3 regions of the Streptosporangium sp. NPDC050855 genome follow, and region 1 is predicted to be linked to each of the others. Evidence: predicted binding sites of a transcription regulator. Region 1 holds the regulator's gene; each other region holds the start of a gene.
The links. Region 1 encodes LexA, which represses DNA repair genes until DNA is damaged. Its sites were predicted from a motif close to TCGAACANNTGTTCGA; they were not measured.
Positions count from the first base shown of each region.

Region 1 (4,923 bases):
GCTACGTCGACCCGGCCTGCGAGGACGGCCCGTTCGACATCGAGGGCGTCCGCAGGTGGGGCCCGATCGACCAGTACATCGGCGGCGTCGAGCACGCCGTGCTGCACCTGCTGTACGCCAGGTTCTTCACCAAGGTCCTGCACGACATGGGCATGGTCGACTTCGCCGAGCCGTTCACCCGCCTGCTGAACCAGGGGCAGGTCATCAACCAGGGCAAGGCGATGTCCAAGTCCCTGGGCAACGGCGTCGACCTGGGCCAGCAGATCGACGCCCACGGCGTCGACGCGGTACGGCTGACCGTGCTGTTCGCCGGACCGCCCGAGGACGACATCGACTGGGCCGACGTCTCCGCGGCGGCGTCGCAGAAGTTCCTGGCCCGCGCGTTCCGCGTCATGGCCGAGGCGGGCGCGGCCTCGGCCCCCGGCGTCGACGTCACCGCCGGAGACGTGAGCCTGCGCAGGATCGTCCACCACACCGTGGACGAGGTCACGAAGCTGGTCGAGTCCTACCGCTTCAACGTCGCGGTGGCCCGGATGATGGAGCTGACCAGCGCGGCGCGCAAGGCCATCGACTCCGGGCCCGGCGCCGCAGACCCCGCGGTCAGGGAGGCCGCGGAGGCACTGGCGGTCATGCTGTCGCTGGTCGCGCCGTACGCGGCCGAGGAGGGCTGGGAGCGGCTGGGCCACACCGGTTCGGTCGCCCTGGCGGGCTGGCCGGTGGCGGACCCGGCGCTGCTGGTCCAGGAGTCCGTCACCTGTGTCGTCCAGGTCGCGGGCAAGGTGCGCGACAGGCTGGAGGTCTCACCGGAGATCTCCGAGATCGACCTGGAGGCGCTGGCCCTGGGGTCGGAGAAGGTCCGGGCCTTCCTGTCCGGCGAGCCGCGCAAGGTCATCGTCCGCGCGCCCAAGCTGGTCAACATCGTCCCCTGAGCGGTGACCCCGGCCTCTCGCGGGGCGTCCGGACCGGCCGTGACCGGGGAACCGGGGCGGGGAGGGGCCGGGAACCCAGGGCCTCGGCCCTCCGGCCCTGGTTCTGACCCTGACTCGGGGACCCTGACCTTGGCTCAAGGACTCGAACCCTGACCCTGGCTCAAGGACCCGAACCCTGACCGGACCCGGGAGTCCGAGGGGCCGGTGAGAACCGTTGAGAACGCCGATGGGCGGCACCCCCTTCGAGGGGTGCCGCCCATCGGCGTGTACCGCTTCGTGCGACGCGTCGTGTCCCGATGCCCTAGAGCCGTGTGCCCCGGAGCTCGTGTGCCTCAGAGCTTGCGGAGGACCGCCACGACCTTGCCCAGGACGGTGGCCTCGTCACCGGGGATCGGGTCGTAGTTGGGGTTGTGCGGGACCAGCCAGACATGGCCGTCCCTGCGCTTGAAGGTCTTCACGGTGGCCTCACCGTCGATCATCGCCGCGACCACGTCGCCGTTGTCGGCCACGGGCTGCTGGCGCACGACCACCCAGTCGCCGTTGGCGATGGCCGCCTCGATCATCGAGTCACCGGTCACCTGGAGGAGGAAGAGCGTGCCCTCGCCGACGAGCTGCTTGGGCAGCGCGAAGACGTCCTCGATGCTCTCCTCGGCGAGGATCGGGCCACCGGCGGCGATGCGCCCGACCAGCGGCACGTAGGCGGCGGTCGGCCGGCTGACCGGTGCCTCGTCCTGGTCGGAGTCGGGATCCACCCAGAGCACCGGCTCGCCGGGAAGGCGCACCTCGAGGGCGCGGGGCCGGTGCGGGTCACGGCGCAGGTAGCCCTTGCGCTGCAATGCCGTCAACTGGTGCGACACGCTGGAGGTGCTGGTGAGCTGCACGGCCTCACCGATCTCGCGCATGGACGGCGGGTAGCCGCGCTGCTGCACCGAGTCCCGGATCACCTCAAGGATCTTCCGCTGCCTGGGGGTGAGGCCAAGGGAGTCACGCCTTCGCACCGCCAGGTCGCTGACGGCCGAACCGTTCTGGTCGTGCTGGCTCATACGAACTCCTCGCCTCCCGATCTGTATTGAACACGTCGCACACAGCGACCATATCTCGGCCCAAGATCATATTCAAACAATTGTTCGAATGTCCTCGATATCGGCCACGCCGTGGTGTACAACATCGTACGGGAGTTCGATCGACATCGTGTTCGATTCGCCGATCTTTCTTCGACATGTGTTCGGCCAGGTCGAGGGGATGGGGGCCACCATGAAACCGACCACGACGACACCGCGATCCACGTCCGCGTCCCGATCCCGGGCGGCATACCGGTCCTCAGGGGCCTCTGGGGCCTCTGGCGCACCGCGTCTGCGGCTCGTGCCGCCGCCGAGACCGGAGCCGGGGCCGGTGCGGGAGCAGGGTCCGGGGCGAGAGGCGGATCCGGCACGACAGGCGGGCCCGGGGCGAGAGGCGGGCCCGGCCAGACGGACGGGCCCGGCCTGGGAGCCGGGGCCGGGACGGGAGGCCGACCCGGCGCGCGGGTCCGGGCGTGGCTCCGGAGCGCGTGGCTCCGGAGCGGCCGGAGGGCCCGATCGTGCGCGGACGGCGCGGCGCGGGGGAGCACCGGGTGGTCCGGCGGGCCCGGGCGGTCCGGGTGATTCCGGTGGTGCCGCGCAGGCGGTTCCCGCGCTGTTCCGCTCCGGGGGCCCCCTCTCCGGCTCCCGGCCCGCACCGCCCGGATCCGGCCGTGGAGCCGCCCGCTCCGGCGAGTCCGGACGTGGCCGGGGTGGGCGCGCCGAGACCCGGCGCGGAGCCGCCAGGTCCGGCGCCACCCGGTCCGGCTCCTCCGCTCGGACCGGCACCTCGCGGACCGATGCCTCCCGGGCCGATGCCTCGCGGAACGATGCCTCGCGGAACGATGCCTCACGGACCGGTGTTCCCGGGCCCGGCGCCTCCCGCTCGGGCGTCGCCCGCTCCGGTGGGCCGGCCGCGCCCGAGGTCGTCCCGTCCCGCCCCGGCCGCTCTCGCCCTGGAAAGCGCTCCGGTACGCCCCGCTCCAGCGCGCCCCGGTCAGGTGTGCCCCGCTCCGGCACGTCCCGCTCCGGCGCCTCCGGGGCCGGTGCTCTCCGGCCGGTCACGTCCCGGCCCGAGGCGGTCAGGCGGCCTCTCCGGCTCACCCGGCGTGGGAGGATCGTGGCGGCGGTGACGCTGGTGCTGTTCACCCTGGGAGTGCTCTGGATCGGCGGGCGCATCGACGCGATCTCGGCGGGCGAGCCGGCCGGAGGGCGGGGCCCGTCCCCGGTCACGGCGCACGTCGGCGACACGCCCTGGAAGGGCGACACGCCGTGGAGGGTCGTGGAGGCGCCGGCGTAGCGGAAGGGCCGTCCCGTTGGTCGGCCGCGTCACAGACCCCGGCGGGCCCCGCGGCCCGGCGTTCCGGTCCGGCACCGGACTCGACCTTCTCCGGAGCCTGCTGCCGTAAGGGGGGCGTCTCCGGGCGCGCGATCTCACCGCGCGCCCGGGACCCGCGCCCGGGACCCGCGCCCGGGACGCGAGCGGGGCACGGGTGAAGCGGGCGGGACGGTGGGCGAAGCGGTTGACGTGCGGGCAGGGCGCGGGGGAGGCGGCCGGCCCGGGGGCGGGACGCGGTGGGCGGAACGGGTGACGCACGACAGAGGCGTGGGCGGAGCGGTGGCGTGCGGGCGGGGCGTGGGTGAAGCGGGTGACCCGGGGGGCGCGAGCACATCGGGCGGACCGGCGACACGCCGGGGAATAACGGCTGATCAGCGACTTCGCGCCGCAAGGTCCTTTCAACTTGCGTTCATGGTCGCGCACTTCTACGGTTGGAACCACAACATCTAGTGGCTGCACCTCAACACTTCACCATAGATTGTGGTTCCATTACCGCCTCTCGACTGATCGAGAGGCGTGCGCGAGCGTATCCGCGCGCGTGTCGTGGGGCGGATGAGGTGGGTGGGCCGCTTCGGCAGGTCAGGAAGGCGGCACACGTGCACTGTCCGTTCTGTCGTCATCCTGACACCCGGGTCATCGACAGCCGGTCCACCGAGGACGGCGGCGCGATCCGCCGCCGGCGCACCTGTCCGGAGTGCGGGCGGAGGTTCACCACGCAGGAGACCGTCCTGCTCATGGTGAGCAAGCGCAGCGGCGTGACCGAACCGTTCTTCAGGGACAAGGTGATCGCCGGGGTCCGGCGGGCGTGTCAGGGACGGTCCGTCGGCGAGGACGCCCTGGCGCAGCTGGGCCAGCGGGTCGAGGAGAGCATCCGGGCCACCGGATGCGCCGAGATCGCGGCCCACGAGGTCGGGCTGGCCATCCTGGGCCCGCTCCGCGAGCTGGACGAGGTGGCGTACCTGCGCTTCGCCTCCGTCTACCGGGGGTTCGAGACCCTGGCGGACTTCGAGGCCGAGATCGAGCAGCTCCGGGCGGAGCGCTCCGCCGAACAGAAGTGAGACAGGCCCCGGGCGCCGGGGGTGAGACGGCGCGTTGGTGTGGTCCGATTCGCGGGCTCTGCGGAGTCCCAGGAGGGGGAAAGTCATGACGGAGACCGTCAGCGGCACAGTGTCACGCGGGGGCAAGCGTCCGCGCAAGGGTCTGAAGATGAAGCGGATCTTCACCACCCCGGGCGTGCATCCCTACGACGAGCTGGCCTGGGAGCGCCGCGACGTCGTCATGACCAACTGGCGCGACGGCTCGGTCAACTTCGAGCAGCGTGACGTGGAGTTCCCCCGGTCCTGGTCGGTCAACGCGGCCAACATCGTGACCACCAAGTACTTCCGCGGCGCGGTCGGCACCCCGCAGCGCGAGTGGAGCCTCAAGCAGCTCGTCGACCGGGTGGTGGGCGTCTACACCAGGACGGCGGTCGAGCACGGCTACTTCGCCACCGACGAGGACGCCGAGATCTTCGACCACGAGCTCAAGCACGCCCTGGTCAACCAGGTCTTCAGCTTCAACTCGCCGGTCTGGTTCAACGTCGGCACCGCCTCGCCCC
Region 1 is NZ_JBITFY010000003.1:476,346-481,268, reverse strand. It holds gene leuS (leucine--tRNA ligase) at 1-929, shown strand, start outside; gene lexA (transcriptional repressor LexA) at 1,262-1,972, opposite strand; gene ACIBCT_RS10120 (hypothetical protein) at 3,108-3,287, shown strand; gene nrdR (transcriptional regulator NrdR) at 3,923-4,384, shown strand; gene ACIBCT_RS10110 (vitamin B12-dependent ribonucleotide reductase) at 4,470-4,923, shown strand, end outside.

Region 2 (4,923 bases), on a different contig from region 1:
GCCTCGCGAGGCGGGGAAGGACGACGAGGCGGAGAAGGACGACGCGGGGAAGAACGACGCGGGGAAGGACGACGACGCGGGGAAGGACGGTGCCGCGGAGAAGGACGACGACGAGGTCCGCTTCACCCTCACGTCCGAGGCCGGTCTCAACGACGGCCTGGCCTTCCCCCTGGTGTACGCCGCGATCGCGCTGGCCGTCAGCGGGGGAGCCGGTTGGCTGGGCGAGTGGGCGCTGGTGGACGTGCTCTACCGGTGCGGCGCCGGCGTGGTGGGCGGCCTGCTGATAGGCAAGCTGCTGGGGCGGCTCTTCTTCCGCGCCCGCGCCTCCGACCTGCGGCTGGCCGAGCACCGCGACGGCTTCGTGGCGCTGGCCGCGACGTTCCTGGCCTACGGCCTGACCGAGCTGGTGCACGGGTACGGCTTCATCGCGGTGTTCGTGACCGCCTGCACGATCAGGGCCGCCGAGCGCGACCACGGCTACAACGGGGTGCTGCACGGCTTCATCGAGCAGATCGAGCGGCTGTTCACCGCCTGGCTGATCGTCCTGCTCGGCGGGTTCATCGCCACCGGCGGGCTGAACGCGCTCACCTGGCGGGGCGCCGCCGTCGGCCTGCTGCTGATCCTGGTGATCCGGCCACTGACCGGATGGCTGGCCGAACTGGGCGGACGGGCCGGTCCGCGCGAGCGCATCGCGACCGCGTTCTTCGGCATCCGCGGCATCGGCTCGCTGTTCTACCTCGCCTACGCCCTCGGCCAGGCCGACTTCGGCGTACCGGCCGCGGAGCTGTGGGCGGTGGTCGCCTTCACGGTGCTGGCCTCCCTGGTCGTGCACGGCATCTCGGCCACGCCGGTGATGACTCGCCTGGACCGGCTCCGCGAGCGGGTCGGCCGCGCCCGGGACGCCGACCCCGCCACCCAGCACCTCTGAGGGCGGCGGGACCGGGGGCCGCGAAAAAGGGTTGGCCCGGCGGGGAGGCGGCCGACTATCTTGTCCGCTCGTGGAGATACGCCCCCTGACCGCCGACGACCTCGACGCGGTGCTCGACAACCGCAGGCGCGCCTTCGGGATCATCCCGTCCGGTGACCTGGAGGACTGGCGGGCACAGGTCGTCCCGGTCCTGGAGGCCGGCAGGTATCTCGGCGTCGCCGACGGCCCCCGGCTGATCGCCACCAGCAGGATCAACGACTTCACCCAGTGGTGGCACGGCAGGCCGATCTCCATGGGCGGCGTCGCCTCGGTGACGGTCGCCCCGGAGGACCGCGGGCGCGGCGTCGGCCGGATGCTCCTGCGGGCCACCGTGGACCGCTGCGCCGAGCTGGGGCACCCGGTCTCGGCGCTCTATCCGGCCGCGACCCGCGTCTACCGCTCGCTCGGCTGGGAACACGCCGGAGCCCTGCACCGGGCCACCTTCCCGGCCGAGGCGCTGCGCGCGATCGGGCCCGCCGAGCGGTCCCCGGTCCGCCGGATGGGGCCCGGCGACGCCGCCGAGGTGATCGAGATCATGGGGCGGGTGCACGCCGGCGCCCGCGCCTCCGGCCCGATCTGCTGGGACGAGCCGACCTGGCGCCTGTGGCTGGAGGAGGAGGACGACTTCCTCTACCTGGCCGACGACGGGTTCGTGATCTACCGCTGGGACGGCGACGACATCGAGGTCGACGCCCTGCTGGCCGGCTCCGAGGCCACCGCCCGCACCCTGTGGTCGCTGATCGGCTCCTCGTCCTCGATCGCCACGTCGGTCCGCGCCATCGTCGCCCCCGACGACCCGGTCTTCTGGCTGATCGGTGAACGCAAGAAGGACGAGGTCACCCAGACCCGCTGGATGTTCCGGGTGGTCGACCTGCCCGCCGCCGTCGCCGGCCGGGGCTTCCCCGACGGCGTCACCCTCGACACCGTCGTCCGGGTCGAGGATCCCCACCGCCCCGCCAACTCCGGCGCCTGGCGGCTCTCGGTCCGCGGTGGCGCCGGCGAGGCCCGTCCCGCCGAGGCCCCGCCCGGCTCCGTGCCGGTCCTCACCGCCGGGGGCTTCTCCGCGCTGTTCGCGGGCGTCCCGGCGGCCACCCTGCACCGCTCGGGGGCGCTCACCGTCCCCTCCGGCACCGCATCCCCGGACGCCACCGGTGTCACGGGCGCCCCGGATGCCGCGGGTGCCGCGGATGTCGCAGGTGTCCTCGGGGTCCTGGAGACGGCCTTCCGCGCCACCCCGTACATGCTCGACTCCTTCTGACCCCGGCTGACCCCGGCTGACACCGGCCGCCGGGCCCGCGAGAGCCGTGCGCGCCGTGCCCGCACGCGGTAGAGTCTGCCACCGAACAGGTGTTCGGCGAGCGGAGGCGTGTCGGTGCGGGTGCCCGAGCTGCGGGTGATGGGGGTCGATCCCGGGCTGACCCGATGCGGGCTCGGCGCGGTCGAGGGGCGGCCCGGGGCGCCGCTGAACCTGGTCAGGGTCGGGGTGGTCCGTACCCCCGCCGACGACGAGATCGGCGCCCGGCTGGTGGCGATCGAGGCCGGCATCGAGCAGTGGCTCGACGAGGTCGAACCCGACGCGGTGGCCGTGGAGCGGGTCTTCGCCCAGCACAACCTCAGGACCGTGATGGGCACCGCGCAGGCCTCCGCGGTGGCGATCCTGTGCGCCTCCCGCCGGGGGCTGCCGGTGGCGCTGCACACGCCGTCCGAGGTCAAGGCCGCGATCACCGGCAGCGGCACGGCCGACAAGCAGCAGGTCGGCACGATGGTCACCCGCCTGCTCCGGCTGGACGCCATGCCCAAGCCCGCCGACGCCGCGGACGCGCTCGCCCTGGCCATCTGCCACGTCTGGCGGGGCGGCGCTCAGAACAGGCTGGCCGAGGCCGCGGCCAAGGCCAGGGCGGCGAGCGGCCCGAAGACGACCGCCGCGGCCTACTTCCGCGGCCGGGGCGGGACGGCCGGATACTCGAGAGGAACCAGCACGTGATCGCCTCGGTTCGGGGACAGGTGACCGCGATCGCGCCCGACGGGGCGATCGTCGAGGTCGGCGGCGTCGGCGTCCGGGTGCACTGCACCCCGACGACGCTGGCGACGCTCAGGCAGGGCGAGGAGGTGCGGCTGGCCACCTCGCTGGTGGTCCGCGAGGAGTCGCTGACGCTCTTCGGCTTCGCCACCGACGACGAGCGCGGCATCTTCGAGATGCTCCAGGCGGCCAGCGGGGTCGGCCCCAAGGTCGCGCTGGCGATGCTGGCGGTGCACACCCCCAACGCGCTCCGGATGGCCGTGGCCGCCGCCGACGTCAAGGCGCTGACCAGGGTCCCCGGGGTGGGCCCCAAGGGCGCCCAGCGGATCATCGTCGACCTCAAGGACAAGCTCGGCACCCCCGAGGAGGCCGTCACCGCCGCGCTCAACGGCGACGCCCCGGTGCCCGTCTGGCGCGACCAGGTCCACTCCGGCCTGGTCGGGCTCGGCTACTCGGCCCGCGACGCCGACGAGGCCGTCGCCGCGGTCGCACCCCAGGCCGACACGGCGCTGGCCGAGGGCCGCACCCCGCCGGTGGCGGCCCTGCTCAAGGCCGCCCTGCGGGTGCTGAGCGTGCGATGACGGACCTGTGGCCGGCGAGGGAAGGCGGACGGGCGTGAGCGAGCGGGACCTGGTGTCGCCGGACGCCGAGGACGACGAGCAGAACATCGAGGCGGCGCTGCGGCCCAAGCGGCTGGACGAGTTCATCGGCCAGGCGCGGGTGCGCGAGCAGCTCTCGCTGGTGCTGCAGAGCGCGCTGCGGCGCAACCGGCCGCCGGACCACGTGCTGATGAGCGGCGGCCCGGGACTCGGCAAGACGACCCTCTCCATGATCATCGCGACCGAGCTCTCGGTGCCGCTCCGGATCACCTCCGGGCCCGCACTGGAACGGGCCGGTGACCTCGCGGCGATCCTGTCGACCCTGTCGGAGGGCGAGGTCCTGTTCATCGACGAGATCCACCGGATGGCCAGGCCCGCCGAGGAGATGCTCTACCTCGCGATGGAGGACTTCCGCGTCGACATCGTGGTGGGCAAGGGGCCGGGGGCGACCGCCATCCCCCTGGAGATCGCCCCGTTCACCCTGGTCGGGGCCACCACCCGGGCCGGCATGCTGCCCGCTCCGCTGCGCGACCGCTTCGGCTTCGTCGCGCACATGGACTTCTACGGGGTCGCCGAGCTGGAGCAGGTGCTGCACCGCTCCTCGCGGCTGCTGGGCGTCACCCTTCCCGCCGACGCCGCCCAGGAGATCGCCGGGCGCTCGCGCGGCACGCCCCGTATCGCCAACCGCCTGCTGCGCAGGGTCCGCGACTTCGCCGAGGTCCGCGCCGACGGCGTGGTGACCAAGGACATCGCCTCGGCCGCGCTCAACCTCTACGAGGTCGACGCCGAGGGGCTCGACCGGCTGGACCGGGCGGTGCTCGGGGCGCTGCTGCGCAAGTTCGGCGGCGGGCCGGTGGGGCTGTCGACGCTGGCGGTCGCGGTGGGGGAGGAGCCGGAGACGGTCGAGGTGGTGGCCGAGCCGTTCCTGGTGCGCCAGGGGCTGCTGGCCCGTACGCCCAGGGGCCGGGTGGCGACCGCCGCGGCCTGGACCCACCTGGGGCTGACCCCCCCGCCGGACGCCTTCGGCGCCTCGTTCCTGGTCGGGCTCGGGGACGAGCCCGGGAAGATATAGCGTGTGGAATCGGTAGGGAGAACGTACGGGATTGATCACAGATCAATGACAAGAGTATCGAAATGGGAACTTCCTCGTGCGCCGAAACGTGACCTCGTTGCCGCGCTCCTAACAGCTCGCCTAAACTCCTAGGCTTGGCCGGCTGTGTAGGCTGACGTGCTGAGTGGCGTGGCCGTACAAGACGTCCGGCTTCCGCCGGTCATTCTCAAGAGAGGGAGCGGCCCCGTGGGCGACAGCTATTCGAGTTTGATCATGATCGCTCTCA
Region 2 is NZ_JBITFY010000024.1:62,421-67,343, forward strand. It holds gene ACIBCT_RS34785 (cation:proton antiporter) at 1-928, shown strand, start outside; gene eis (enhanced intracellular survival protein Eis) at 999-2,225, shown strand; gene ruvC (crossover junction endodeoxyribonuclease RuvC) at 2,355-2,951, shown strand; gene ruvA (Holliday junction branch migration protein RuvA) at 2,948-3,568, shown strand; gene ruvB (Holliday junction branch migration DNA helicase RuvB) at 3,603-4,658, shown strand; gene yajC (preprotein translocase subunit YajC) at 4,911-4,923, shown strand, end outside.
Region 2: the regulator LexA is predicted to act here: its motif matches at 2,307-2,322, upstream of ruvC (crossover junction endodeoxyribonuclease RuvC).

Region 3 (4,923 bases), on a different contig from region 1:
GGACCGTTGCGCCGGGTATTCCTCGGCGACATGTCCCTGAAGATCATACGCGCCTCGCCGAGCCCTGTGATCATGTTGACCCGGCTCCCGCGGACGGCGCGGGAGGCGGCCCGGAACCCCCGAAAAACCTGATGTTTCGCGCGACCGCAGGGGACGATTGCGGCGTTTGAGGCGGACCCCACCGGACCGGATTCGACATCTTTTTTCCAATCAGCTTGACCTTAGGCGCCCACCGCTTTACCGTCACTGTCCGTAACCACACCTCGGAGCGTTATCGGATGAACCCTGACGCACCGGTCACCACAGGTGCCTGCCCCGGGCGCCAACCCGGTGACTGGGGCATAAGTTGCGAGGTAGCACAATCAAGTTGAGAGCAGTACATAGAGAGCCGGGGGGCCACACCATGCCGTCTGAGTACGCCAAGTCACTGGGTGCAAGACTTCGTGCCATCCGCACCCAGCAGGGCCTTTCCCTGCACGGGGTCGAGGAGAAGTCCCGTGGGCGCTGGAAGGCGGTGGTCGTCGGTTCCTACGAGCGTGGCGACCGGGCCGTCACGGTGCAGAAGCTTGCCGAGCTTGCCGATTTCTACGGGGTGCCGGTCTCGGAACTGCTGCCCGGAGGGGCCGCTCCCAGCCCTCTCGGCCCGACACCGAAGCTTGTCATCGACCTTGAGCGCCTCGCCCAGCTCCCCAAGGAGAAGGCCGGCGCGCTCGCCCGCTACGCGGCCACCATCCAGAGCCAGCGTGGTGACTACAACGGCAAGGTGCTGTCCATCCGCCAGGAGGACCTGCGCTCCCTCGCCGTGATATACGACAAGTCCCCCAGTGAGCTCACCGAGGAACTGATCGGCTGGGGCGTCCTGGACCCCGAGGCTCGCCGAGCCGTCGAGTCCTTCTGACGGCCTGACCGGTCGTGGGTGCGCCGGATCCGGCGTGCCCACCCCGCCGCCGATAATCCCGCTCTCAGCTGAAGACGTCTTTCCTCCCGCCCCGCCGTCGGCCACTGTGGTAGGAAAAGGCAGACATGCCCTCGGCGAGATGTGGTGGAGATGGCTCCGGGAGACGATCGGCCCGATCGTTCTCGATCGCGCCCTGAAAGCCGCCTTCGCGCCCTCATGGCCTCACTGGGCTCGACCAGGACGCGGGCCTTCCTGCGGTTGCTGACCTCGATCGGCACCACCAGGACGCAGGACACCCTCAAGCTGCTGCCGTTCGTCGTGATGGCCGTCGTGGCTTTGATCGACTTCGGCTCGGGCCCCACCTCCGGCCTCCTGCCGCTGCTCGCCCTGGGCCCGGCCTTCGCCAGCGTGGCGTGCGGGCTGACCCGCACCACCGTGGTCGGGGTGGTCGCCTTCGCCCTGTGCATCATGCTGGGCCTCTACAACGACATCCTCTGGATGCCCCGCACGAACATCACCATGGTCGCCATCCTCGGCGTCACCGTGGCCAGCGTGCTGGCCAGCGCCGGGCGGCTGCGCCACGAGAACCAGCTCGCCGACGTGCGCTCGGTGGCCGAGGCCGCCCAGCGGGTGCTGCTGCGCCCGGTCCCGCGCCGGGCCGGCCCCGGCATCGGCGTGGCCGTCTCGTACACCTCCGCCACCGCCGAGGCCAGGATCGGCGGCGACCTGTACGAGGTCGTCAGCACCCCGCACGGGGTCCGGATCATCGTGGGGGACGTCCAGGGCAAGGGGCTGGAGGCGGTGGAGACCGCGGCCGTGGTGCTCGGCGCCTTCCGGGAGGCGGCCCATGACGAGGGAACGCTCCAAGGCGTGGTGGCCCGCCTGGAGAACGCCCTGACCAGGGAGCTGTCGGGCGAGCAGTTCGTGACCGCCGTGCTGGCCGAGATCGGCGGCGGGTCCGCCATCACCGTCGTCAACTGCGGCCACCCGCCGCCCATGGTGCTCGGTGGTGACGGCGGGATCTGGTTCGCCGATCCGCCGGACGAGGCGCTCCCCCTGGGCATGAGCTCACTGGAGACCAGCAGGCCGCAGCCCTACCGCGTCCCGTTCGAACCGGGTGACCAGGTCCTCTTCTACACCGACGGGGTCATCGAGGCCCGCGACGGGGCCGGGGAGTTCTACCCGCTGGCCGAGCGGGCGCACCTGCTGGACGGCGCCGATCCCCAGGGATCGCTGGACGCCCTCCGCGCCGACCTGCTGCGCCACGTGGGCCGGCCGCTGGGCGACGACGCGGCCATGCTGCTCCTGCGCCACCGCGCCGCCCACCGCACCTCCTCGACCTCCTCGGCCGCCTGAGACCGGGCGGGCCCGCCCCGCCGGGGAGCGTGAGCCGATCGGGGATCAAGGCCGGGAATCGCGAGCCGGCCGGTCAGGGGAACGAGGAGCGGCTCGCCTGGCGGAGAGGCGGCCTGCCGGAAGACGCGGCCCGCCGAGAAGGTGTGACCGGCCGGCGGGAAGGCGTGACCGGCCGAGGTGGTATGGCCCGCTGAGGGAGTGCGGCCGGGAAGGTGTGACCGGTCGAGAGGGGTATGGCCTGCTGAGGGGGGTGCGGCCGGGGAGCGTGGGCTACCGGCCGGGAAAGGCCATGCCGGGGGTGGACTACCCGGCCAGGGGCACACGGCCGGGGAGCATGGGCTGCGTCGGCACGCCGAGCAGGTCCTCCACCGCGTTGACGAAGCGCTCCGCCTCCGAGATGAGCTCCTCGGCGTCCCTCGACGACACGACGCGGGTCATCCCCGCCTCGGCCGAGGCGCGCTTGGCGGCGCTCATCTCGAAGTAGGGCGCCCAGTCGGCCAGCCGGGGCTCTGCCTCGGGCAGCAACTCCCAGGCACTGCGGAGCCGGCGCCTGCGGCCCTGCATGGGACGGGGGCGCGCGGCCAGGACAGCGGCCGCCGCCCTCAGCGCCGCGAGGTGCGCCGCGACATAACGTGTGGCGGACGTCCGGGCGGCGGCTGCCTCTTCGAGGCAGTCACGCGCGTCTGTGAGGTGCGCCCGCACCGTGGGGGACAACCGGGGCCCGCCGGAATCGCTGAGCCGAGGGGTCATGCGCTTCAGCCTCCTTGGTCGCAAGCGGCTCCCGACGTTTTCGCCGGTGGATACCACACTTTCAGACCCCACCGACAAATTCGCCGGACGGCCGGACGAGGAGCTTCCCCTCTCCCCGCCCGTCCCGACCGGGCCCGATCGTCTCCGCCGACGACGTGGGCCCGCCCGACCGCCCTGGACACGGGCCGCAAGGCGCCGCGTCATTACCATCGAACATAAATTCGACCACTCGCACTGTCAAGTAGAACGGCGAACAAAAGTTCGATCTTCGGTATCCGTTCACGCGCACGAGAAGGCCCCGGGAGGAGGAGAACGGACCTCCCGGGGCCTTCGAAGAGCGGTACCGGATCGAACCGGCGAGCCCTGAGCGCGTCATGGGCCGCGCACCACGAGCGGCAGATCATGAACGGCGGGTCGTGAAAGGCTCGCGATGAGGGATACGTCACAGTCGGCACGTCACCGCGAACCCATCGCGACATGAGTGTCACCACGGGCGCGTCGCCGCGGGCGTGTCACGCGGCCGGCGGGTCAGGGCCGGCCGCGCCGTCCGCTAGCGGACGAACCTGCCGCGTACGTGAACCGGCACCCCCGTGCCGAGCAGGCCGGGCAGGACCTCCGCCACGTGCATCGGCAGCCGGACGCAGCCGTGGGAGGCGGGCGCCAGCGGCACCGACAGCGCGCCGTGGAAGGCGATGCCGCCGTTGAAGAAGATCGGGTTGTAGAGCTGTCCCAGGTAGGAGACGTGCCAGCCGTCGCGGCGCCAGGTGGTCTTGTAGTCGCCGGTGGGCGTGCGGGCGTTCCCGCAGAACCGCTGGGTCCTGCCCTGCCAGGTGGCCGTCTCGCAGTAGGCGATCCCGCTGCCCGAGGAGATGTGGCTGACCAGCTTCACCGCTCCGCCGGCGTAGAGGACCATCACCTGCTTGGTGAGGTCGACCTCCACCCGGGTCGGCTTCCCCCTGGTGACCAGCACCCTGGGCGCCCGGGGCGCCTCCAGCGCGGTCCAGGTCCTGCGTGCCACCGTGCTGGTCGGCCGGATGCCGTTCACCTTCTGGAAGGCCCAGACCGCCGCCAGGGTCGCCCCGCCGTAGCGGCCGTCGATCCTGCCCGGCAGGTAGCCGAGCGCGGCCAGCCTGCTCTGCAGCGTCTTCACCGCGGCGCCCTTGGCGCCAAGCTTGAGCGTCTTACCGGGCGCGGCGAAGCCGGACCCGGCGGACGCCGTCCCGGGCGTCACGGCCGTTCCGGACACCCCGGAGATCCCCGGCACGGCCGAGGTCCCGGACGTCGCCGTCGTCACGGCCACCGCCGAGGCCGCGGCCGGAGCCGTGGCGGCGACCGCCCAGGACGCGGAGGACGACACCGACACCGAGGAGAAGAGCACGGCTCCCGCCGTCGTCAGCGCGGCCGTTCTCAGCCGCCGTCCAACCCCCATTTTCCACCAACTCCTCATATCACTATCGATCGGGTCAAGGGACCATAGCGCACGCCTTCCCCGTGCACGTGGAGCGTCATGTGGCGGCGATGGGCCGTCGATCTGTTTAGAGTGTCCGCGTGTCAGAAAAGTTGCATCCGAACGTCGAGAAGGTCGCCGCGGCACTGCGCGAGCACGGCGTCCCCGGCGAGATCGTCTTCTTCGCCGAAGCCACCCCGACCGCCGCCACCGCGGCCGCGCAGCTCGGCTGCGAGGTCGGGGCCATCGCCAACAGCCTCGTGTTCGATGCCGACGGCGAGCCCCTCCTGGTGCTGACCAGCGGCGCCCACCGGGTGGACACCGCCCTGGTCGCCGGGAGGATCGGCGCGGCGAGGGTACGGCGCGCCGATGCCGCCTTCGTCCGGGCGGCCACCGGCCAGGCCATCGGCGGGGTCGCCCCGATCGGTCACCCCGCGCCGATCAGGACCCTGGTCGACACCTGGCTCGGCCG
Region 3 is NZ_JBITFY010000015.1:7,177-12,099, forward strand. It holds gene ACIBCT_RS27285 (universal stress protein) at 1-132, shown strand, start outside; gene ACIBCT_RS27290 (transcriptional regulator) at 404-898, shown strand; gene ACIBCT_RS27295 (PP2C family protein-serine/threonine phosphatase) at 1,115-2,254, shown strand; gene ACIBCT_RS27300 (SAV_6107 family HEPN domain-containing protein) at 2,558-3,004, opposite strand; gene ACIBCT_RS27305 (peptidoglycan-binding protein) at 3,555-4,433, opposite strand; gene ACIBCT_RS27310 (YbaK/EbsC family protein) at 4,553-4,923, shown strand, end outside.
Region 3: the regulator LexA is predicted to act here: its motif matches at 3,254-3,269, upstream of ACIBCT_RS27300 (SAV_6107 family HEPN domain-containing protein).